Regions from separate parts of the Solibacillus sp. FSL R7-0682 genome, predicted to be linked through region 3. Evidence: riboswitches for the same ligand, from Rfam matches in the RefSeq annotation. Region 3 holds a riboswitch; each other region holds the start of a gene.
What was found. A riboswitch is a leader RNA that binds a small molecule or an ion and turns the genes downstream of it on or off. The one in region 3 is predicted to bind S-adenosylmethionine.
Positions count from the first base shown of each region.

Region 1: linked by a shared signal. The riboswitch ahead of MKZ17_RS18160 (O-acetylhomoserine aminocarboxypropyltransferase/cysteine synthase family protein) and the one ahead of MKZ17_RS01075 (methionine ABC transporter ATP-binding protein) in region 3 are both predicted to bind S-adenosylmethionine.
Region 2: linked by a shared signal. The riboswitch ahead of metA (homoserine O-acetyltransferase MetA) and the one ahead of MKZ17_RS01075 (methionine ABC transporter ATP-binding protein) in region 3 are both predicted to bind S-adenosylmethionine.

Region 1 covers NZ_JBBOUI010000001.1:3,615,818-3,624,092, reverse strand. The annotation lists gene MKZ17_RS18165 (DASS family sodium-coupled anion symporter) at 1-1,068, opposite strand, end outside; SAM riboswitch class I at 1,477-1,593, shown strand; gene MKZ17_RS18160 (O-acetylhomoserine aminocarboxypropyltransferase/cysteine synthase family protein) at 1,713-3,017, shown strand; gene MKZ17_RS18155 (hypothetical protein) at 3,192-3,590, shown strand; gene MKZ17_RS18150 (homoserine dehydrogenase) at 3,930-4,916, shown strand; gene MKZ17_RS18145 (DNA-binding protein) at 4,984-5,214, opposite strand; gene MKZ17_RS18140 (EamA family transporter) at 5,389-6,255, shown strand; gene MKZ17_RS18135 (response regulator transcription factor) at 6,496-7,182, shown strand; gene MKZ17_RS18130 (HAMP domain-containing sensor histidine kinase) at 7,323-8,275, shown strand, end outside.
Region 2 covers NZ_JBBOUI010000001.1:2,144,214-2,152,488, forward strand. The annotation lists gene MKZ17_RS10950 (hypothetical protein) at 92-313, shown strand; gene MKZ17_RS10955 (hypothetical protein) at 527-862, shown strand; gene MKZ17_RS10960 (hypothetical protein) at 874-1,452, shown strand; gene MKZ17_RS10965 (hypothetical protein) at 1,581-1,835, shown strand; SAM riboswitch class I at 2,100-2,207, shown strand; gene metA (homoserine O-acetyltransferase MetA) at 2,281-3,222, shown strand; gene MKZ17_RS10975 (DUF3600 domain-containing protein) at 3,279-3,971, opposite strand; gene MKZ17_RS10980 (sigma-70 family RNA polymerase sigma factor) at 3,964-4,488, opposite strand; gene MKZ17_RS10985 (phosphotransferase) at 4,678-5,658, opposite strand; gene MKZ17_RS10990 (hypothetical protein) at 5,658-6,089, opposite strand; gene MKZ17_RS10995 (ABC transporter ATP-binding protein) at 6,162-6,932, opposite strand; gene MKZ17_RS11000 (polysaccharide deacetylase family protein) at 7,229-7,927, shown strand; gene MKZ17_RS11005 (SGNH/GDSL hydrolase family protein) at 8,054-8,275, shown strand, end outside.
Region 3 covers NZ_JBBOUI010000001.1:202,765-211,039, forward strand. The annotation lists gene MKZ17_RS01060 (M20 family metallopeptidase) at 1-1,023, opposite strand, end outside; gene MKZ17_RS01065 (MetQ/NlpA family ABC transporter substrate-binding protein) at 1,039-1,893, opposite strand; gene MKZ17_RS01070 (methionine ABC transporter permease) at 1,906-2,568, opposite strand; gene MKZ17_RS01075 (methionine ABC transporter ATP-binding protein) at 2,558-3,583, opposite strand; SAM riboswitch class I at 3,696-3,795, opposite strand; gene MKZ17_RS01080 (DUF948 domain-containing protein) at 4,129-4,533, shown strand; gene MKZ17_RS01085 (glutathione peroxidase) at 4,634-5,179, opposite strand; gene MKZ17_RS01090 (hypothetical protein) at 5,700-5,822, shown strand; gene MKZ17_RS01095 (hypothetical protein) at 5,837-5,959, shown strand; gene MKZ17_RS01100 (GNAT family N-acetyltransferase) at 6,085-6,630, shown strand; gene ahpC (alkyl hydroperoxide reductase subunit C) at 7,050-7,613, shown strand; gene ahpF (alkyl hydroperoxide reductase subunit F) at 7,940-8,275, shown strand, end outside.

The DNA.
Region 1 (8,275 bases), 3.4 Mb from region 3:
ACCCCAGTCAATTCGACTAGAAGCCTCCTTCCAAGTGAATACACCAACTTTTGGTGTTAATAGGAAGGCGATCGCTAAAAGCGTAATCGTTGTCGTATCAAATGGGTGCATTTTTCCTTCTGTTGCCCAGAAAACTAATAGTAAAAGAGTTGTAATAATTAGTGTGATTTCTTTACGTTTTAATGGACCAAGCTCTGCTAATTGCTTACGAATAATATCTTTACCACTAACAAGATTGTCCGTTTCGGGTTTGATTAATTTAATCATGACAAAGTAGAGAACGAATGACATAATAATTGAAAATGGTGCAGCATATAAAAACCATTCGCCCCATGAAATATCAACACCAAACTCTGAATTAATAAAACCTAATGCTACTAAGTTTTGCGCAGCGGCTGTTTTAATCCCTACATTCCAAACCGATACGGCTTGTGTTGCAGTAATAACTAATAGGGCAGCTAATTTACTTTGATTTGACAAACCAAATGCGGCTACAACGCCGAGGAGGATTGGCACTACGGCACCTGCACGAGCTGTTGCGCTTGGAACAACGAAGGCTAATACGATGGCTACTAAAATGGCACCGAATACAAGTGCATTTGTTTTTGTACCTACCATCGATAAAACCCAGAGTGCAATACGTTTATGTAGATTGGTTATTTGCATAGCAGCGGCAAGGAATAATGCTGCTCCTACTAATGCAACGGCGGAGCTACTAAATCCACCTAACGCTAATTTTAAAGCGTTACTTGTCCCCATTTGCACAGAAGGGTCTTCCATACTTGGAGCTAAACCTAAAAGAACAGCAATTAAGGCTAATATCATGGCAGAACTAACAGGATAAGTTACGGCTTCTGTTACCCATAAAATAACAGCAAACGCTAAAATTGCAAGTGCGCGTTGACCTACAACTGGAAGGTCTCCATTGTTCGGTAAAAGTACGATTGTAATAAGTGCAACGAAGGCTAACACGATCCATAGTGGCTTTAAGTTACGCTTTTGCTTTTTTGCTTCTGTTCCTGATGTTGAATCCTGCTTTTGATTATTTTGAGCTACATCTGTTCCCATAAAAATTCCTCCTTTAATTTAAAGTTTAGAAAATAGTAAATGAGAGCGTAAATATTTTCTTGGAATAAAAATTTAACAAATTTCTTCAAACAATATCTGCAATTATATAGGAAATGAAATGCAGATAAATTAAGTTATTTGTTAATTTAATTATAGCATTTGGTATTTTTGGGGTTGTTAATATTTGGTGAATTTTGTTATATCAAAACAAATAATTCGGTATTTTCTACTTAATTTAAAAATAGCAATTTTAATATGTAAAATAGAATATTTATGAAATTGATAGCGAAAAAATTAAAATGGAGAATTAGTCATAAAAAAATAATTCAGAAAATTTTCATTTTTAGGTTGACGGATGATTTTGGTCTGTTTTATACTTTGATTCATCGATGGAACATAAATCACATACTCTTATCAAGAGTGACGGAGGGAATAGGCCCTATGATGTCCGGCAACCAGTGAGTGATGAACTGACTAAGGTGCTACTTCCTACAAAATGCTTTTTTGCATTTTGAAAGATAAGAGGAGGCGAACTTGCTCATTTGCAACCCCTCTTCTTAGTGGAAGAGGGGTTTTTTACATTTAAAAAACCTTCTCAAATACACCGATTTCACCATCGAAAACATTTTAGGAGGTTAATAGCAATGACAAACTTACAACCAGAAACGTTATTACTACATGGAGGTCAAAAGCCAGATCCGGTAACAGGTGCCATTGCGGTTCCGATTTATCGTACGACTGCCTATGCTTTTAAAGATACGGCCCATGCGCAGCGATTATTTGCATTAGAAGAGCCGGGGAATATTTACTCTCGTATTATGAATCCAACCGTAGCAGCTTTCGAGGAACGTGTGGCATTACTTGAAGGAGGTACAGCTGCCGTAGGACTTTCATCTGGTGCAGCAGCAGTTGCGTTTTCGATTTTAAATGTAGCTGGTGCAGGTGATGAAATTGTCGCGGCTGGTTCATTGTACGGTGGTACGTACAATTTATTCGCGACAACATTGCCTCGCTACGGTATTACAGTGAAATTTGTTGATGAATCTGATCCGGAAAACTTCAGTGCGGCGATTACCGATAAAACGAAAGCAGTTTATGCTGAAATTATTGGTAACCCGAGCTTAAAAGTATTAGATATAGAAGCAGTGGCAAATATTGCACATGAAAATGGCTTACCACTACTAATCGATAGTACATTTGCTTCCCCATATGGAGGCAATCCGATTGAATTTGGTGCAGACGTAGTCATTCATTCCGCAACGAAGTGGATTGGCGGTCACGGCACGACCATTGGTGGGATTGTTGTCGATGCGGGGAAATTTGATTGGACTGGAGGACGTCACCCAGGTTATACAGAGCCAGATGCATCTTATCATGGGATTCGCTACGGTATTGACACTGCAAGCGCTGCATTTGCGACAAAGCTTCGTGTTCAACTATTACGTGATTTCGGACCAACCTTATCAGCGGATGCAGCATTTAACTTCTTACAAGGACTAGAGACGCTTCATTTGCGTATTGTCCGTCATAATGAAAATGCTCAAAAAGTGGCAGAGTATTTACGTAACCACCCATTCGTGGAATATGTAAACTACAACGGCTTTGAAGATTTCGAAACACATGATTTAGCGAAGAAGTATTTGAAGAATGGCTTTGGTTCCATTTTAACATTTGGTATTAAAGGTGGAAGAGAGGCAGGTCGCCAAGTAATTGATAACGTGGAATTATTCTCTCATGTAGCAAACGTAGGGGATGCCAAGTCATTAATTATTCATCCTGCTTCAACAACGCACCAACAATTATCAGCAGAGGAACTAAAAGTAGCAGGCGTATCAGAAGAGCTCATTCGCTTATCGATTGGTCTGGAAGCTGTAGAGGATATTATTGCTGATTTAGAGCAAGCGTTAGCAAAAGTGTCGAACTCAGTTGAAGCGGAAATAAACGTATAATCATATATTATAATAGTAGAAAATCGTTCTCCTTGCATCATTTCGTAAGGGAGCGAATTTTCTTAAAATTAATCCCTACTATTTTTATAAGTTTTATTGACAACGTTTAAACCAAGTAATAAAATAGGATTAATAAATAATGACTTATATTTAAAAGAAAAGGAGTTGTTCAATATGGGAAAAGTATATAGTGCACAAAACGTAGCCGCTTATATTATTTATGAATTAAACGATGCAAAAGTCTTCGTCAATCTAACTGCAATCCAACAAATTTTAGCAGATGTTAATTTAATGTGGCAGAAGGTATTTGGACACTGTGCTTTCTTAGAATCAACTCATAATCTTGCATCTGCAGGCTTTACAGTAAAAGAAGTAGCAGAAGAATATAAGGAGCACGGAACAGCACATCTTTTAAAGCCAGCAAAAGAATGGTTTTTAAAATATGGCGAATTTCAATTAGTGCAACGCCCGTATGCAGTGCCAAATTATTCTGCTAAAGAAGAAATTTTAATGAAAAAGATTCTAACTGCGTACCGTATTCGTGCATATGAGCTTGCCGATGTTGCTGTATAAGTGAAAACTAACAATCGGTTAGTTAAGAACGGTCGTTCCCTTTCTAATTGAATTTTTCCTTAATACTATACTCCCCAAAACACTAGTGATCCCCCATCACTAGTGTTTTTGATTTTATTTTATTGTAAATTAAATAAATTAAACGCTTATCGGTTTAATACTAAAAATGCTAGCTCAAAATAAGATTTAAAGGAGTATTGACCATTTACAGTAAACAAATGTCCATCTAGGAGAGATTTTTCTTGTTTTCATGTATTATATAGGATAGAATTTTCTTTAAGTTAAAATATTCTAATTATTTGTAAATATAGATGTGTAATGAATTTGGAGGAGAAAGGCATGGCAACAATTAAGGCAGCCATCTTAGGGTTTGGCACAGTAGGTCAAGGGATTTACCATATTTTAAATGAGAAGAGGCAGGAGCTTCGCGAAAAGCTAGGTGTAGAGCTAGAGGTCGCGAAGATTTTAGTGACTGATGCGAGTCGTGAGCGTGTACTCGGCACAAAGCATTTAATGACAGAAAGCATTGAAGAGGTGCTAGCTGAGCAAGGCCTACAAGTCGTATTTGAAGCAATTGTCAATGAGGAACCTGCGTTTAGCTATTTAAAGCAAGCTGTAGAGCATAAATGTCATGTTATTACAGCGAATAAGGTAATGTTTGCGAAGCGTGGAGCTGAGCTTGAAGCTTTAGCAAAGGCGAACGGCGTATTTGTTGGCTTTGAAGCGTCGGTAGCAGGTGGCGTGCCGATTATTAAAACGATGAAAAATATTTTACTTGTTAATGATGTTAGTCGTGTACAAGGAATTTTAAATGGTACGACAAATTATATATTAACGAAAATGCGTGCAGAGGGCTGGAGTTTTGAAGATGCATTAGGCGAAGCACAACGTTTAGGCTATGCAGAAGCGGATCCGTTTAACGATGTATCAGGACAGGATGCATTTAAAAAATTAATGATTCTTTCGAGCTTAGCATTTGGTGAGCAGCCAAACTGGTCAGATGTAGAAGTGATCGGTATTGATACCATTTCGGCGAAGCAAGTAAAAGAAGCAACAGAACAAGGACTACGCTATCGTCATGTAGCAGAGGTAGAAAAGCGCTCAGATGGGACAATTCACGCAAAAGTAGCCCCATTATTAGTCGATAAAGAGCATCCATTATATCCAGTAGACGATGTGTTTAACGCAGTTGCCATGGAAACGAACTATATCGGTACACTATCAATCACTGGCCCAGGGGCGGGTATGTATCCAACCGCAAGTGTCATGGTAGAGGACTACGCAGAAATTATTGGTAAACGTGCGGGTTTTACGGTAACGATATAAACTAAAGGAATCCCCACATATCCTTTGTGGGGATTCCTTTTTGATATTACCTAATAATAATTTGTCCCTAATCTTCGTCCTTTACATCGATGTCTTCAGGGACTGGGGTGTTTTTCCAAATTTCAATTTCTTCTTTAATTCGTTCAAGCTGTTCGTGATACGTGTCAAACTGGGCACTGTTAATTAAAAAGTCCTCCCCATCATGGATGGCTTTAATTCGGCCAGCATAAATGTAATGCAAAATCTGATGTTCTGGCATACCGATGTCCCGAGCTGTTTGTTCGACTGATTTATACATATTGATGCCTCCATTTTACTTCTTTCGGTGTTTGATAATTCCGGACGTAGGATAGCCGAGGCGTAAATAAAATTTAATGTTTCTTCTATTATAATCATTTTTTATAAAAACTTCATCTCGATTTGCCATTGGTACTATGATAGGATGGAGATAATTTACAGTTGAGGTGTTATGATGAATGTATTACCATTTGTTTTTGTGTTACTTGCTGCAATGCTATGGGGCACGGTAGGTACAACACAAACCTTTTTAACGGAAGGAGTTTCACCGTTTGCTGTAGCTAGTGTTCGCTCGGCTATAGGTGGTGGGATATTATTACTAGCAGTTATCGGTATGCGAAAAATTTCATTTCGTCATTGGTCATGGAAATGGACGATTCTCGCTGCGTTAGCGATTGCCTTGTTCCAAAGCTTATTTTTTTCGTCGGTCCGCTATACAGGTGTTGCAGTTGGTACTGTCGTGACAATTGGGAGTTCTCCCGTTTTTGCTGGCATTATCGAATGGCTTTTTTGGAAAATACGCCCGAGTAAATTGTGGGGAATTGCGACAGGGTTAGCGATTGTCGGATGTATATTATTGTTTACAAATCGCGGTGAGGCAGTTGTTGATCCGATAGGAGTATGCTTGGCGCTTGCAGCCGGTTTTATGTTTGCGCTGTATACGAATGTTAGTAAGCAGCTGATGCAGCGAGAAGAGACGTTGCCAGCCGTGGCGATGACCTTTACGATTTGTGCGGTCATGCTATTACCTTTTGCAGTAGGTGAAGGCTTTAGTTGGTTGAAGGAAGGGGCAAACTTTGCTGCAATGCTCTTTATGGCACTTGCAGCGACAAGTATTGCCTATTTACTATTTTTAAGTGGATTGAAGAAAGTCAGTTCTTCCGCAGCGGTGACATTAAGTTTAGCAGAGCCTTTAACAGCGGCACTTCTTGGAGTGTTTTTAGTTGGAGAATATTTAAGTCCGTTGTCATGGCTAGGGGTAAGCTTATTGCTTGGTGGAATTGTTGTGCTAACGTTTGGAGGGAGAAAAGCTACTTCATAGGGAGTAGCTTTTTATAGTTAAGGGCTTTAAAAAGAAATCTTGTAACGCATACGGGTGTAGTCGTAATTCATGTCAGGCATTGGGAAGATATTGAGCATAATAAAATGTGCAGCCTACCTTTTTAGAAAGTTACAGTAAACTTAAAATAAATCTTAAGAATTTCTTCAGAATTTAAGTAAGTAGATGTTAAGATGTCTGAACTATTATAAAGCTATAAGAAAAAGTTGGTGAGGTGAGTAGATGAATCAGCTGACGGTGCTTGTGACGGATGACGATCAGGACATTCGTGATGGGATTGAAATTTATTTGAAAAACGAAGGCTATCAGGTGTTGAAGGCAGCGGATGGACTAGAGGCTTTAGCGCTGCTCGAAGAAAATGAAGTACATTGTATGATTTTAGATATTATGATGCCGAATATGGACGGTATAACAACGACGTTTAAAATACGTGCAGAGCGAAATATTCCGATTATTATGCTTAGTGCAAAGGCGGAGCAAACAGATAAAATTCATGGTTTATCAGTAGGGGCAGATGATTATATTACAAAGCCATTTCACCCCCTTGAGCTGATGGCCCGTGTGAAATCCCAGCTTCGTCGTTACGTTGATTTAGGGAATTACGGGGAGCAAAGTAACATCGTGGCAGGACTTGAATTAGATGTAGCTGCACGGGAAGTTCGTGTTGATGGGGAGCCGGTGAAATTAACGCCAACCGAGTACAAAATTACCGAGCTTTTACTAAAAAATGCTGGCCGTGTATTTTCTATTAGTGAAATTTACGAAATTGTCTGGAATGAGCAGGCCTATAATGCAGAAAATATCGTCGCCGTACACATTCGAAAAATCCGAGAAAAAATTGAAGCTGATCCAAAAAATCCACGCTACTTAAAGGTTGTGTGGGGGTTAGGATATAAAATTGAAAAATAAAATGTTGACGTGGTTAGGAAGCGTTAGTGCATTGATCGGATTGTATTTTCTCGGAACGTATTTTTATGACTATATAACAGGACGCTTTGTGCCGGTAATGAAGCAGTTTCTGTTGTTCTTAACTTAAAGGAGGAATCGGAATGAAAAAATCTAAATTGCACCTCCAGTTAGTACTTATGTTTATTGTGACAATGGCAGTTCTAGTCGTTTTTTCACAAGGTGGTCGCTACTTTGGGAAATCATATTATGAAACGAACTCGTTTGATTCTGAATCAGAGAGCTTTACATCGGAACTTTCCCGTTATGTATTGAATCCCTTAACAGAGGAAGATTTAAAGGAAGTCTTAATAGTAAACGACGATGAAGTCGAACATTACCGTACGTATTATGGCTCACTTGCTGAGCAAATTCAAAATATAAAGGATCAATATGCAGGCGATTTGGATGCGGCACAAGATGCAGATGTAAAGCAAGCGCTTGAACAAGAGCGAGATGCCAAAATTGAAGATATTAAAAAGAATTTTGAAGATGATGAGTATGTGAAGTCGAAAATTGTAACGATGAAGCAAAAGGTTGTAAAAGAAGTTTTAGAGGAGCAAAATCGCAATAAAAAAGAATTTTTAAATGGTTATAAAAATTATGCATACCAATTTCAAAATGAGAAAACGGGTGAATCTTTTTCTAAAGGAGATGTAAGTAAATCATCTGTTTATAAAGATAAATTTGAAGCAGGAGATCTTCCAGTCGTTACCCATCACATCAACTTATATGAATACGAGCACATTGGGTATTTAGATAAAACCTATACAATTGAAAAAGACTTAGCAGATTATTCCGGAATGTTTACCATTCCTAAGTCACTTCTCGCAAAAACAGATTATGGAGAAAACTCATTAGTCTTTGAAATTACGAAATATATATATTATTTAATCTTATTGTTGGGGATTTTAAGCTTTGTTTTATTAATGTCCAAGCTAGAGCCTTCTAAAAAGCCTTTTTTAATCGATTCACAATTACGTCAATTCATGGAAAGATTACCAATTGATGTGGCAATTGCCGTAACAGTTCTTGTAGCGTATATTGCGATGCTGTT
Region 2 (8,275 bases), 1.9 Mb from region 3:
AGGTTTAAAATAATATGTTAAAAATCTCTCGCCCGTTATACTATGAGGAGTGGGGAAATTGTCCTATATAAATAGAGAGAGGTATAAAAAAATGGAATTATTAGCATTATTTAATCAGATTATTCCGATAATTGTGGCAATTGTAGCCGTATGGAAAGCAACGAGTAAACTAAACAATACTCTATCTAACCTTGATAATACTACTCAACAACTTACTCAACATCTAACAGAAGTTAGACAAGATGTAGAAGATACTAATAAGATTATAGTTGACCATGAGGTACGTATATCTGTATTGGAGAGTAAAGAATAATATACATATCTTATACATTATTTATAAAATATATTTTTTATTAAAGTGTGATAAACGTTGATATAACAACAATGTATATTTATTGTATACTACGTAAGTAACGTGAAAGTAAGGAATGTAGTGTTATCAATGCTTAAGAGATATATCTAGTTTACATAAGATAGGTTATAGGAAGTTGAGAGTGCATACACTATACATTGAAAGGGGATTAATATGAATAACTTACAACGTCTACAGATGGAAACTAAAGGAATAGAATTAGAACAAGGTGAGATGATTATCTATCTACAAGAAAATGGATTAGAACCATATGACAAATATGATGTAAATTCCATTGTAAATAAACGTAGAATCTATATGACTGCGTTAAGTGTATTAGAATCAATAGCAAACAATACATCTCTTATGAGTACGCTTAAGATAGATGATATGACTGTATCTGACTTCCATGAACAACTACTTGCTCGTATCAATCAATTGGAAGATAAGATAAATAAAATACCAAACAGTGAAGAAGGATTTAAATCTACTTTCTTACTGTATAATTAGGAGTGGGAAGATTGAACAGATTTAATGATTTCATTTTAGATTTAAATTTTCAAAGTATAGAATCAAATTACATTTTAAATCCTAATTTACCTAATAAACGTACAATAAAAGGCTTTGTAACTAATCACGAATTAAATCCAATTTCATCATTTCATTTCCATTCACTAGCACCATTTAAGCGCGGTGAGCATGTAGAAATAGATGGTAATGATTATTTAGTTATGACTGATGTGATTACTAATCGAGTACAGAAACGTAAAGCAATTGTAACTTACTGTAACTTTACTCATGACAAGATTATGATTGATAAAGTATTAGTTGGATATGATGATTTAGGACGTCCAATTTATGAAGATAAAGAAGTGGATTATGGAATTGAATATGGAGTTTTAAAATACAAAGACGTTTCTATTCCTACAAATGAAACTATAAATCTAATTAGAACAGTATACGACTTATCTATTACAGACAATGAAGTGAATAGACGATACTTTACTTATGATAAAGTTTTAACGTTTGAAGGAAGAACATATAGAATAACTGATTTAGTATTTACAAATAAAGGTTTGATAGTAGCGCGGTTACAATAGTCGCTTACCCCTAAACAAGAAATCGATGCCGTACCTTATCATTTTTCACACGCACATAAAAAATATTATTTCCTTATAATAAGTTTTTTGGTAATATATAGTTAGTTAATTTTATGGGGTGGTAAATAATGAAAGAAGAAATTACTAATAATCCTAACAATAATCCCAATGATAATCCAGATATTGATGTATATGAAGGTTGCCTTAAAGGGTGTATGGTGATTATTGTAATTATAATCCTGTGTATATTTTTATTAAAATCATGTTTCGAAAGTATTGACAGAGAACCTGTTAAACAAGGGGATTGGAATTTTGATGGTGAGGTAGATACAAAAGATTTAGATACATATATAAAATGGAAAAATAAACAGGATGATGAATAAGGATTTTCTATTAAAAAATAGTTACATAATCTAACAACCTTTATATGAGGGTTGTTTTTTTGTTGCCAAACGTATTCCTTATCAATTTCACCTCATTATAATTTTTCAAAATATAATTAACATCTACTTCTCTTTTTCAGATGTATGAGTTACAATGTAATTCACATAGGTATAATAAGAAGTGTAATATATACCGTAAACTAGCCGTAACACCAATTATTGCAAAATTCACCTATTCATGTTACGATGAATAACAATTAAATAGTCTTATCACGAGAAACTGAGGGATATGGCCCGGTGACGTTTCAGCAACCTCTAATGCGATTAGAAAGGTGCTAATTCCAGCAAGGGGATTCCCTTGAAAGATAAGAGCGAACGTTGACCTCTCATTCTTTTTTCTGGAATGGGAGGTTTTTTCGTAGATAGGGTATAGGGGGAACAAAGGATGCCAATCAATATACCAAAACAGCTACCTGCTGGAGAGCTTTTAAAAAAAGAGAAGATTTTCGTTATGGAAGAAGACCGCGCGAAAACGCAGCAAATTCGTCCACTGAACATATTAGTATTTAATCTAATGCCAGAAAAAGAAAAAACTGAGTTACAGTTACTACGTTTACTTGGTAATACACCTTTACAAGTGGATGTGACTTTTTTAAATACGGCGACATACGAATCAAAGAATGTGTCAAAGTCTCATTTAGACACATTTTATCAAACATTTGATGAAATTAAGCATCGACGTTATGACGGAATGATTATTACTGGGGCACCCGTTGAGAAGATGGATTTTGAAGCGGTCGGTTACTGGAAAGAAATTACCGAAGTGATGGATTGGGCAAATAAAAACGTGACGTCCATCATGTATATATGTTGGGGGGCACAAGCAGCGCTTTATCACCGTTATGGCATTGGGAAGTTTGAATTACCGAAAAAATGCTCGGGTGTGTATTCACACGTTATTACCGATTTAACCGTTGATTTAGTGCGCGGCTTTAGTGATGAATATGTAGCCCCACATTCCCGCCATACATCGGTTTCCATTGATGAGGTTCGAGCACATCCAGATTTACGTTTATTAAGCTATTCAGATGATGCAGGTGTCTTTATCGTCCAATCAAAAAACAATAAGCATATTATGATCACAGGCCACTTAGAGTACGATGCGACAACACTTTCGGATGAATATTTCCGAGATATTCAAAAGGACCCTGACAATACGGACATTCCAGTAAACTATTTCCCGAATAATGACCCGAGTAAAGAACCGAAAAATAGCTGGCGTGCCCATTCTCACTTGTTGTTTTATAACTGGTTGAACTACTATGTCTACCAAGAAACGCCGTATCATTGGCATTATGTTGATGAACCATTAGAGTATTATATATAACCCAAATAGCATATAAAAACTCTTACTCAACAATTCGAGTAAGAGTTTTTTTGCAATTAATTATAATTTCCCATTTGCTTCTCATTTACATATTGTAAGTAATCTTGTGCCTTAATGAATTCCTCTTTCAACTCGGCAGGAACTGAAGCAATATCAGGTGGACTGGAAACACCTACTTTGGCCATCGTTATTTCATAGGTCATTAATGCTTGCAAGTATTGTTCGAATTCTTCAGCGGTTAAAACCTCTTTGCTTGATGGTTGCCCATTTAATTTGTCAAAGTAGGGTTGTACTTCTCCTATTGCTCGTTTAATTTTTTCTACTTGTTCTTCAGGGATTTGCGTGTAATCGATGTTACCGTTCTTATCCCCATATTCCAGTTTTGAACTTGTAATGACTTGTAATAATTCCTTAAATTGCTCATACTCTTGTTTTCCTAAATCACCTTTTGCTCGATCTAATTTCGCATTAAATAACAAGTAACTTTCGATTGTAATACTTGCCACATGTTTTTTTAGATTTTCAAACGAACCGTATAAATCATCGGCAAGTAAGGCTTGATACGCATATGCACCCGTTGGAATCATTAAACAAGCACAAATACTCGCAATAGCTAACCGCTTTTTCACGAAACGATTTAGTTTACCACCCATTTCCGATTTCGCTTTATGAATACCCAGTTTACTTCTTTCATGAAGCTCTGTAGGAATTTCGATTTTTGACAGCTCTTGCTTAAATTGATTATCCATAATTTCCTACCTCCTTTGCATTTTGACGAAGCTTATCTAAAGCGCGGTATAAAATTGACTTTGCGGTACCAAGGGGGATATCTAATATCTCTGAAATTTCTTTTAATGTCCGATCGTCATAATATTTAAGTAAAATAATACTTTTCTCATCCTCTTTCAACGTATCAATCAGTTCCTGTAAAGATAAAGTAAGGGCAATATCTTCATCTTCTGCACCAGTAATCACTTCAAACCCTAAACTTAGTGGAATCACTTTTTTGTTTGTATTGAGTAAGTTCAATGAACAATTAATCGTAATTTTCATTAGCCAAGTTTTTAAATACTCCGGATTTTTCAGTGTTCCGATTTTCTTAAAAGATTGATAAGCTACTTCTTGAACAAGATCTAATGCATCGTCTTTATTTTTTACATAGACATAAGCCATTCGGTATATATCTGCCTCGTACTGCTGGAAAAGGGTCAAGTACGCTTTATCATTTCCTTTTTGCGCTTTTTTTACTAAGCGTTCCTGTTTCATCGTAAGTAATTCCTCCTTTCGTTTTACATCTATTAGACAAATGGGAAGGGGATTTGGCTTAAATTATTTGAATAATTTTATGTAAAAAGTAAAAAAACGGCATCCATTCAGTTTGGAAGCCGTAATATAATGGGACCTTTTGTATTGTACATATAATTGAAATCTAGGATAATGCTTCTGCAATTTCTATTAATCTAGTATAGCAAATATATCTTCGAGATGATCCCAATGATCGCCAACCCAAACGTTTTCTTCATTAAATCTTTTTATAACGGCTGAATTTTGCATTTTTACGCTAACCCATTCTGCTTCTTTCCACCAAGTTAATTTGAAAGACCGCACTAATTTTTGATTTGATAATGGTTGAAATTCTCTATAGCCTTTAACAAAGGCAGCAACACAACCTAAATGAATCTTGCCGTTTTCAATGCAAAACGATAAAAGTGGCCTTGAAATATCAAACTCACGGTAAACATAATTGATTCTATCGAAATCTAGAATTGCGGAGACAAGATTATTTTTAAATAAAATGTTATCTGCAAATAAGTCCCAATGACTCCAACCAATTTCACAATCCGAAAAAATATGTACATCGTTTTTTTCAATGATTTTTCTTTGTGTATCTAGTGTAGATAGTGTACTTTGGCAATCTATACGAATTGCTTCATTCCATCTTTCCTTCCAGTTTTCAAACATACTTTCTTTAGTACGAACATCCCAGTGAAGTGGTATATTTATTCGATTATTACTATTTATAATCATGTGCATTTTACCAATAATTTGACCCAAATGAAACATTTGTTGCTCATTTGCAGTTCCTGCCTTAAGATTATGACCTTCACAAAACTTCATTAATACAAATCGCTCATCATTTGTTGATTTTATTACATATTTGCCGTTATGAGTATATAGTTCTGGACAAGGTATCCCGGAATTATAGAGCGTATTTTGATGATTTAATGAAATTTCTAATCCCTCGACCATATGTTCAGGATAACGTGATTTATTATACTGCTTTGCAAAGAAATCTCCATGATCGGTTTTAAGTATCCATTTTAAATTCATATAACCTAAATCAACAATCGTAAAATCGAGGATATTCAATCCCCAAATGGAAATAATTGCTTCGAAAATGTCCTCTCTTATCGATTTATTCAACACATTGTTCATCAATATCTCCTTTTTCGAGTAATGATTATAATTGCAGCAATAACGATGACAAAAATCCCAACTCCTTTATAGACATACCGCTCTACCTGATTTGGGGCCGTGTACTCTCCATTATTAATTGCTTTTAGATATTTTCCTGCCGTGACTTCTACTGCTATAGCGCTATTTGGATCAATTCCTTGTATGGAAAAATATTTCGTACCTTTTGGATAGTGATTCGAGAAATTACCTGCTAAAGATTCCATATCGGAATAGCTCGTCACTTTACCTATTCGCTTATCTATCGCTGTTATTTCTTCTTCCGTCATTTGATAAATATGGCCATCCCACACTACGAAGGAATATACCCACGAAGTAGCAGCAACATTTGTTGGAATAACGAAAAACAAAAGGGTACTTAAAACTAAAATAATGGTTTCTAATTGCTTCATCTCTTTCCCTCCAAATCAATTACTTTCATCATTAGACTTTAATTTATTCGGGAAAGTTACAATAATAGGGATTTATTTTAAAGCGACCCAAGCCCGATTACGTTCATGCTGCAAACGAATAGGTTGCCCAAAGAAATTGCTTAAACATTCTTCAGTTAAAATCGCTTCCCGCACATCAGCTGCTACATCTTTACCATCCTTCATTAATAAAACATGGGTAAAACATGGTAAAATCTCTTCTACGTGATGTGTAACATAAATCAGTGTCGGACAGTTTTCCTTCGTTGCAATCTGTTTGATGGTTTCAAGTAAATTTTCACGTTCCAAAATATCAAGTCCTCCACATGGCTCATCTAAAATTAAAATTTCAGGCTCTGCCATTATCGCACGCGCAATTTGGACTCGTTGACGTTCGCCTTGTGATAAATACTCAAATTCTTTATTTGCTAAATGTTCACAATGAAAATGCTTCATAATTTCAACGGCGTTTGCAATTTCTTCCTCAGACACTTCTTCAAATAATCGAAGGGCGCCAAACTTGCCGCTTAATACAATTTCAATTGCAGAATCCCGCCAATTAAAGTGATCAAGCATCACATTACTAACCCAACCTATACGTCTTCGAAGGGTAGGGATGTACGTTTGTCCATACGTTTCGCCAAGTACTTGAACTTTTCCATCATTTGGCCAAATGTAGCCGTTAATTACTTTTAACAACGTCGTTTTACCACACCCATTTAAGCCTAAAATTGCCCAGTGCTCATTCTTAGCTACATGCCAGTTTAAGTTATCTAAAATGATTTTTTCATTACGGTACAGATGTATGTTTTCAATATGTATCATTCCAACCACCTCCAATTCTACTATGCGCTATTTTTGAAAAATTAGGAAGTAATTTTCTGATTTTTCTTTAATTTGTAGAAATTAAAGTTTAATATAAAAAATAAAATTATAAGGATGATGATCGAATGAATCCTATATTAAATAAAGGAGACACAATCGGCATTTTCTCACACTCATCGCCAGCTTCAGTTACTGGAGGGCAACGGTATGAACGAGGAAAACATAGAAGAAGCAGTGCTTATAAAGTTGTTTACTTTATATTGAACTAACTCTCCTGTATGGAAAGAAGGATTGCTGTGAAAAAGACGTTGGTATTGCTTGGGATAGGAATTTTCTTATTTTCCCTACTATTGCTAGGCACTTATAAATTAATGAATTCTAGGACGTATCAGTTGTTTGGGGGCTTAACTAAACAAGTAGAGACGAATCAGAAAGTGATTGCTTTAACTTTTGATGATGGTCCAGCAGATAACACAAATCTGATATTACCGCTATTAGAAAAGTACAATGCTAAAGCTACCTTTTTTCTGATAGGTGCAGAGATTGAAAAATATCCAGAGGAAGCAAGAAGAATTGCACAAGAAGGACATCAAATTGGGAATCACACTTATTCACATAATCGAATGATTTTCAAAACACCCTCTTACTACAAAGATGAAATAGAAAAGACAGATCAATTGATTCAAAATACAGGTTACAAAGGGGAAATCGATGTTCGACCACCAAATGGGAAAAAGCTGATAGGGTTACCGTATTACCTAAAGAAACATAATAGAGACACTATAACTTGGAATCTTGAACCAGATACTTTTTACACAACGGTTTCTGATAAAGTTAAATATGTGACAGAGAATATTGAACCTGGTTCAATTATCTTGCTGCATCCAATGTACGATAAAACGGGAAAAGCAATCCAAACAATTGAAGGTATACTACATGTACTTTCAAAGGAAGGTTATACATTTGTTACTGTTAATGAACTTCAGGATTTATAATTTCTCATTCTTTTATTAAAGTAATGAATTAATTGTAAAAATGGATTGTTTATTAACGATCGTTCATGGCTACTTTAACCAAGCTATAATCATCATTTTAAATTCTTTGTAGAGGAGAAATTAGAATTGAAAATTGCATTAATAGGTGACAGTTTAACAGAAGGGCGTCCTGGAGTTGCTTTCTCTAACATACTTAAGGAACAGTTTCCAAACATTACTTTCATTAATCTTGGCAAACCCGGTGAATCGGTTATAAGTTTATTTAATCGTTTAATGAAAACAAAGTTAGAGAGTGATTATGATCTTGCTTTCCTTTGGATCGGGGTAAATGACGTATATTCAAAGATG
Region 3 (8,275 bases):
ATCTGTGCCAATTTTAATATAGCCATGTGAGGTCGGCACTTCATAGCTTATATTTCCAGCGTCTGTTGAGCCAGGAGAACGGTGACCACGTGGGTGTACGTCTTCTCCAAGCGTAGATAATTTTTCAGCTAATATGCGGTCTATTACTTCGTTCACAACAAGGTCCTTAACTTCATTTTGGAAGCGTTCCACTTTTACTGTTGCACCAGTAGCAAGTGCTGCACCTTCTGCAATTTGACGGATTTTATTTGATACTTCCTCTGTTTTTGACCAAGAAGTAGCACGAATATAAAAGCGTGCGGATGCATAGTCAGGGACGATATTTGGTGCATCCCCACCATGTGTAATAATACCATGAATACGAACATCCGACGGCACGTGTTGACGCAAAGCATTAATGCTGTTGAATAATTGAATCACTGCATCTAATGCGTTAATTCCTTTGTCTGGAGAAGCAGAAGCGTGTGCTGCTTTTCCGTAAAAGTGAAAATCTAGGGGATCTACTGCAAGAGATTCATTTGTCACGCCTGTTTTGCCAGAAGGGTGGAGCATCATCGCAATATCAACATTTTTAAGGAAACCATGACGAACGAAACTACCTTTTGCACTACCATTAGGGCCACCTTCTTCAGCTGGTGTACCTAGCACAATTACTTTACCACCTACCGTATCAATTGTCTCTGCAAGGGCAATAGCTGCCGCAATACTTGTGACACCAATAATATTATGACCACATGCATGACCAAGACCGGGTAAAGCGTCGTATTCTGCTAAATAGGCAATGGTTGGGCCGGGTTTACCGCTATCTTTATGTGCATAGAAGGAAGTTTCATGGCCCGCTACAGCTGTATCTACTATAAAGTTTGCCTCGCGTAAAACTTTTACTAGCTGCTCGCTAGCGAAAACTTCTTGATTTCCGATTTCAGGATTTGCGTGTATTGCTTTACTTACGGTGATGTAAGCCTCTTTATTTTGATAGACGGATTGTGCAATAACTGATTTGCTTTCAACTGTAACTGACATGATAATTCCCCCTCGTTATTTTGATTGTACTTTTAAATCTTCGAAAGTTTGTTGTAGTTCACCATCTGATAGGACCGTCATGATTTGACCACCCTTTGTATCATCGTGAATTGCTTTTTCAATTTCCTCTGTGTGATAGAGCTCAATAATTTTTTGATATACTTCATTGTCCTTATCTTCTGCTCGTCCAGCAATGATATTCACGTAAGGGAAAACACTTTCATCTTCAGCTAGCTCTCGGTAAATTGGATCCTCACCAGGATTTAAACCCGCTTGTCCAGCGATTCCGTTATTGATAACAGCAGCTACAACATCAGGTAAAACGTGTGGTGTTTGCTGTGCGGTCATTGGAATGATATCTAAGTTTAGTTTGTTGGCAGTAATTTTTGATGGATCTCCGAATAACCCGAAGTCCTCTGCTAATTGGATAAAGCCTGCTGATTCTAATAGGCGCAATGCACGTGCTTGGTTAGAAGGATCATCAGGGATGGCAATTTTGTCACCTTCTTTTATTTCCTTTATATCTTTAATTTTTTCTGAATATAAGCCAAGTGGGGCAAACACAGTTGAGCCTAATGGAATTAAATCATTGCCACTTTCGTTGACATAACTTGCTAAAAATGAAATGTGTTGAAAGGCGTTTAAGTCGACTTCGCCTTGTGCTAATGCATTATTTGGTAATGTATAGTCGGCAAATTCAACCAATTCAATTTCGATACCTTCTTTTTCTAACTTCTCTTCTAAAATCGGCCACTGTGCACCGTCTGCACCATTTACACCAATTTTTACGACTTCATTTTCGTTGCCTCCACAAGCTGCTAATGTAAAGGCTGATACGGCTGTTACTGCTGATAATAATAATTTTTTCATGTTATTTTTCTCCTATCGTCTTAATATTTTTTTTGCTAAGAAGTTACCTAACCACTGAGCTAGCTGTACAAGAATAATTAATATAATAACTGTCACTATCATGACGCTACCGTCAAATCGCTGATAACCATAGGTGATTGCAATGTGACCTAAACCACCGCCGCCAACTGTTCCTGCAATAGCAGAGAAGTCGATTAAGCTGATTGTGACGAAGGTTAAACCTAAAATAAGGGGACCTAACGCTTCCGGAATTAATACCGTAAAAATAATTTGCAGTGGACTTGCCCCCATCGCTTTTGCCGCTTCAATAACACCTGGATCGATACTAATTAAGTTTGTTTCAACAATGCGCGCAATTCCAAAGGCGGCTGCAATCGTCATAGGGAAAACAGCTGCAGTTGTTCCAATTGTTGTCCCCATAACGATTCGAGTTAGAGGAGATAGCGCAACTAAGAAAATAAGAAATGGAATCGGGCGAATAATGTTGATTAAAATATTCAGCACAGTGTATGTAATTTTACTTTCCAAAATATTATTTTCTCGTGTTACAAATAAAAGTAAACCTATTGTTATACCAAGAATAGAGCCAAAAATAAGCGTTAAAATAACCATGTAGAGCGTTTCGCCAGTTGCTTCAATAATTCTTGGCCAAAATGTATTCCAATCAACCTTCATTTAAAATAACCTCCTCTACTTCTACTCGCTGTGAAAGCTCGTTGATCACTTGTTTCACCTGTGCATCATTCCCTTGGAAGGAAATAAGTAAGTTCCCGAACATTTTATTTTGGAGCTCTCGTACAGAACCGTAAATAATGTTGAAGGGTACTTGATGCTTTTGGGTGATTTCAGAAAGTAGCGGGTTATGGGTTAATGAGCCTTTAAATAAGATACGATATAAATGCTGACCACCAGACTGTTGCCATTCTTTTAATATTTGCTCGGACGGAATGTCTTGGTGTACGGATTGAATAAAGCGCTGTGTAGTTGGATGCTGTGGTTGTGTAAATACCTCATATACTTCCCCCTCCTCAATGACTTGCCCCTTTTCCATGACCGCAACGCGATTACAAATCGATTGGATAACATGCATTTCATGTGTAATTAATAAAACCGTAATTCCGAGTTCTTGATTTACTTGCTTTAATAGTTTTAATATATCGGCAGTCGTTTCCGGATCGAGTGCAGAAGTTGCTTCATCACAAATTAAAATATCCGGATTCGTCGCAAGTGCGCGGGCGATGCCGACACGTTGCTTTTGCCCCCCTGATAACTGTTCAGGGTAGTCTTTTGCTTTTTCAGATAAGCCAACGAATTTCAATAGTTCCGCTGTTCGTCGTTCAATTTCAGCTTTTGGGGCCCCAGCTAGTTTTAATGGATAGCCAATATTTCCTGCGACAGTACGTGACGTCATTAGATTAAAGTTTTGAAAAATCATCCCAATACGTCGGCGCAATTGACGAAGATCTTTTTGGGATATCGTCGCTAAGTCAATACCTTGGACTTTGATGGAGCCTGTTGAAGGCTTTTCAAGTAAATTGACGAGACGAAGCAGGGTACTTTTCCCAGCGCCACTAAATCCGATAATGCCAAAAATATCGCCTTGATTGACCGTTAAGTTAACGTCTTTTACTGCATGTACGTCCCGATCTTTCGCTTTAAATACTTTGGATACATTTGAAAATTCAATCATATTAAAACCTACTTTCATTCCGCTACTAAAGTTATTGTTGAAAAATAAAAAACCTTCCGCATCATAAAAAATAAGATACGAAAGGTTGAAAGGACAATTTTCACCGCTTTTGATCTTATCTTCCAAGTTTGCACTTGCAGGATTTGGCACATTGCATAATAGCTGTTGCCGAGACTTCAAAGGGCCTGTCCCTCCATCTCTCTTGATAAGAAAAATATTTAGTTGCGTTTAATATGTCCCTAATCTTAAAGCCTAGTAAACTGGTTGTCAATATAAAAATAAAAATATTTTAATTTTTCCGAGTAAAACTTTTTTTCTGAAAACAAGTAATGGAAATGCTGTTTTATCCAAATTTATGCGGTTATATAAGTAAGAAGAAACCCTTATTTCAAATAATAGTTTTTAAAAATTTTTGTACAAAAAATAATGATTAATGTAGTAAAAAAATTTATAAATAAACACATCCTTAAAGGGTACATTAGCCATTTTTAGGGTAGTTGTAATAAGATAAAGGAAATAAAATGTTGTAAATGGGAGGTTTTCTAATGAATGCATGGTTATTAGCTGCAATTATTGTTTTGATACTCGCGGTCGTAGTATTTGTAGGATGCTTGGCTATAGTTGTAGTCCCGTTAAGAAATACAATCAAAGTACTTTTAACACATGTTCAGGGCATTCAAAAGCAGTTGGAGGGTATACAAACACAAACTGTAGCGCTAACAGTGACAATGGATCGGATAAAAAAGGACATTGATAATAAAAAGGAAACCATTCAATTGGTTATTCAATCTGTAAAAGAGACGAGTACCGTATTAAATAAAGTAAGCGAATCTTCACAAGCTGCAACAACGGCAATTGTAAGGCAGTTAAATACAGATTCAGAAAAACAGGCACAGACAGAGCAATGGATAAATACCGCGATGAAATTTATAAATCGCAAAGCTCAGTAGTGGTGGAAAGGGCATTCTACAATTGGAGTGCCCTTTCACACTTTTGAAAAGGGTAATTAAACTAGATTGCTTCCGCTTTTTCTAGATGCTCTTTATGTACTTAAAGTAATTGTTCGATTGCCAATTCGATATCAAGCATAGATGTATCTGGCTCAAAGCGTTGAATAACCTTACCTTTTTTATCAACTAAAAACTTTGTGAAGTTCCAACGAATATTACGCCCGATTAAATAGTCAGGGAAGTTTTCTTGAATATGATTAAATAGCATTTTTTGTTGCATCGTCTGTTGCGCAAAAGGAGGGCAATCTACTTTATGCTTTAAATAATTGAAAAGTGGGTGAGTAGCATTACCGTTCACTTCAATTTTTTCGAAAATAGGGTATTGTACACCGAATTGAAGTTTACATTTTGAAGCAGAAGTTTGGCCATCTTCAGGGTTTTGATTGCCAAATTGATTACAAGGGAACGATAAAATCTCTAGGCCGCTTGTTTTATATTTTTCATATAGCTTTTGCATATCCTCGTATTGATAAGTAAATTGACACTCACTAGCAGTATTAACGATTAGCATTGCTTTATCACGGTATGTTTCCATTGATAAAATTTCACCATTTGGTTTTTTAATTAAGTAATTATATATACTCATGAGCATTCTCCTATATAAAGTTATTTTATATTAATTATATAGGCGTAATTATATAGTTTCCAGAATTTCGCCTTAACTAGAAGAGTAAACGCTTCAAATTTTAATCAATCTTAAAATTCAAAGAGTTTGATTACTACGATGGCAAAAACGAGATAGCTAGTAATTAATTATTTTTCCTCATTCATATTTACTCAACTAATTTAAAAAATTACTCCCTACATCTCTCCTTACTATAAAAGTAAAAGAGAAAACGCTTTATTCTGTTATATAACAAAAGTTGCTACTTAACGATTTGCTTTTCTGAAATACGGTTATTCCTTAAAAAACATTGATGTCACAAAGTGTTCAAAGAAAGCGTTTTAATTATGAACACATTGTGAAAACCAACAAATATCTCTTTTATTTAAAAAAAATCGGAGTAGAATGAGAGAGGAATAAGATGTTATATAACAAGTTGCAAAAGTCAGTGGGGAATGAACGATTTTATAATGAAAATTTGAAATCAAAGGAGAAATGAACCATGTGGGTAGTGACAGTATTTAATAATCAAAATGATATTCGTATGTTTGAATACACAACAAAAGCAGAAGCGGCAAAAGAATTAGCCAAATATAAAAATGCCGTATTATCATATACAAAATAAAAGGAGCAAAAAATATGTGGATCATTACTGTTTTCAATAATCGAAACGATATTCGTATGTTCGAGTACAATACAAAAAATGAAGCAACACAAGAATTAGCCAAATATTCGAATGCTGTATTATCATATACGAACTAAAAAACAGTAGCCCTGCTACTGTTTTTTGTTTGTTCATTTTATATTATTTCCGCTTTAAGTAAAAATTCAAATTTTTGGTAGATTTATATGGTACAATAATCATTAAAAATTCTGGAGGGGAAAATATGTTTACATACTCAATTGATGAAGAACTATCATTAAAATTAGTTACGCTTCTAGATGCACCGAGAATTTTTGAATTAACAGAACAGTCTCGAACTTATTTACGTGAATGGTTACCTTGGCTCGATTCAACGAACACCGTATATGATACAGAAAACTATGTGAAATTTTCAATGAAGCTTTTTGCAGAAAACAACGGATTAAATACAGCGATTTTGTATAGGGGAGAGATTGTAGGAATTGCAGGATTTAACCAATTGAACTGGGGAAACAAAACAGCATATATTGGTTATTGGTTAGGCGAATCTTATCAAGGAAACGGTATTATGACACGTGTTGCTAAAGGGCTGACAAATATAGCCTTTGATGAATTTAATATGAATAAGGTTGAAATTCGAGCTGCAATCGAGAACAAAAAAAGTCGAAGTGTTCCGGAACGATTAGGTTACGTCTACGAAGGAACAATACGTAGCGCTGAGTGGTTATATAATCATTATGTAGATCATGCAGTTTACGGGATGCTTGCAGAAGAATGGGAAAATAAATAAATATCTCGCTTGTAGATAGAATAGGTAGAGATTTTTAACTTCAAAACATGATAAATGAGAACAAACAAATATTTTAGAGGGAGAGAATTCTATTGTAGTATGTAGAATTCTTTCTTTTTTAATGAAAATAAAAAACATAAATGCATTTACTTCTTGTGATTTTTCAATAATGTTAATTCAAAATAATTCTTTATTATGTATAAAATTATATTAGTTTTGTTTATTTTTTGTAAAAAATCGTTTTGAATGAAAGGGTTTGAAAGGGATTGTTGATTTTCCAATGTGGGGATATTAGTATTATTCACTTGTTCCAAACAGTTGACGGGAGTTGTATATTATAAGATAATTTTAATGGTAATTATAATTATTTTATAATAATTATAAGTTAGGTACTTGGAACTTTAAGGAGGAAAAATATAATGGCTTTAATCGGTAAAGAAATTGCAGAATTTAACGCGAAAGCTTATCAAAAAGGTGAGTTTATCGACGTATCTTCAGAAAACTTCAAAGGACAATGGTCAGTGGTATGCTTCTATCCGGCAGATTTTACTTTCGTTTGCCCAACTGAATTAGAAGACTTACAAAACGAATATGCTACATTAAAATCTTTAGGGGTTGAAGTTTACTCAGTATCTACTGACACTCACTTCACTCATAAAGCTTGGCATGACACTTCTGATGCAATCGGTAAAATTGAGTACATTATGATTGGTGATCCATCACACGTTATTTCTAAGGCATTTGACGTGTTAAATGAAGAAGATGGTTTAGCAGAGCGTGGAACATTCATCATCGATCCAGATGGTATTGTACAAGCTTACGAAATCAACGCTGGTGGTATCGGTCGTGATGCATCGACTTTAGTTAACAAAATTAAAGCAGCTCAATACGTACGTAACAATCCAGGTGAAGTTTGCCCAGCTAAATGGCAAGAAGGCGGCGAAACATTAACACCAAGTCTAGACTTAGTAGGTAAAATCTAAGTTTTAGCGAACGAACGCGAAGTGGAAACACTTTAAATAGCAAACAGGGGCGACAAAGAACAATCTTCACCGATTGATTTTTGTCGCTCTGTTTTTAATTCATTACGGAAGAACGCAGTATTGTAGAAAGGGAAACGTAATTTCTCTTCGACATAAGGAAGAAAATTCTTTTCCGGTTTTATGTGGAAGGTGTATCTTTCTAACGATAAACTCTCTATCGTTTCAAACAACAAGAAACGAGGTGATTCGCTTGCTGTATTCGAGAGAGAATGAGGATTTATTTTTTGTTTTAAACAATAAATTCACGTCATACAGCAGCAAACTCAATGTTAGATAATCAAATTAAAGCACAATTGCAGCAATACTTAACAATGCTTGAAGGAGACTTAGTATTAAAAGTAAGTGTTGGCGAAGATAAAACATCAAAAGAAATGTTAGAACTAGTAACAGAATTAGAAAAAATGTCTCCACGCATCACAATGGAACAAACACAATTAGAACGTACACCGAGCTTTAGCGTTAATAAAGTAGGAGAAGATTCTGGTGTTGTATTTGCAGGCTTACCACTAGGTCACGAATTTACATCTTTAGTGTTAGCGTTATTACAGGTTTCAGGCCGTGCACCAAAAGTAGATGATGCGGTAATTAAACGTATTAAAGCA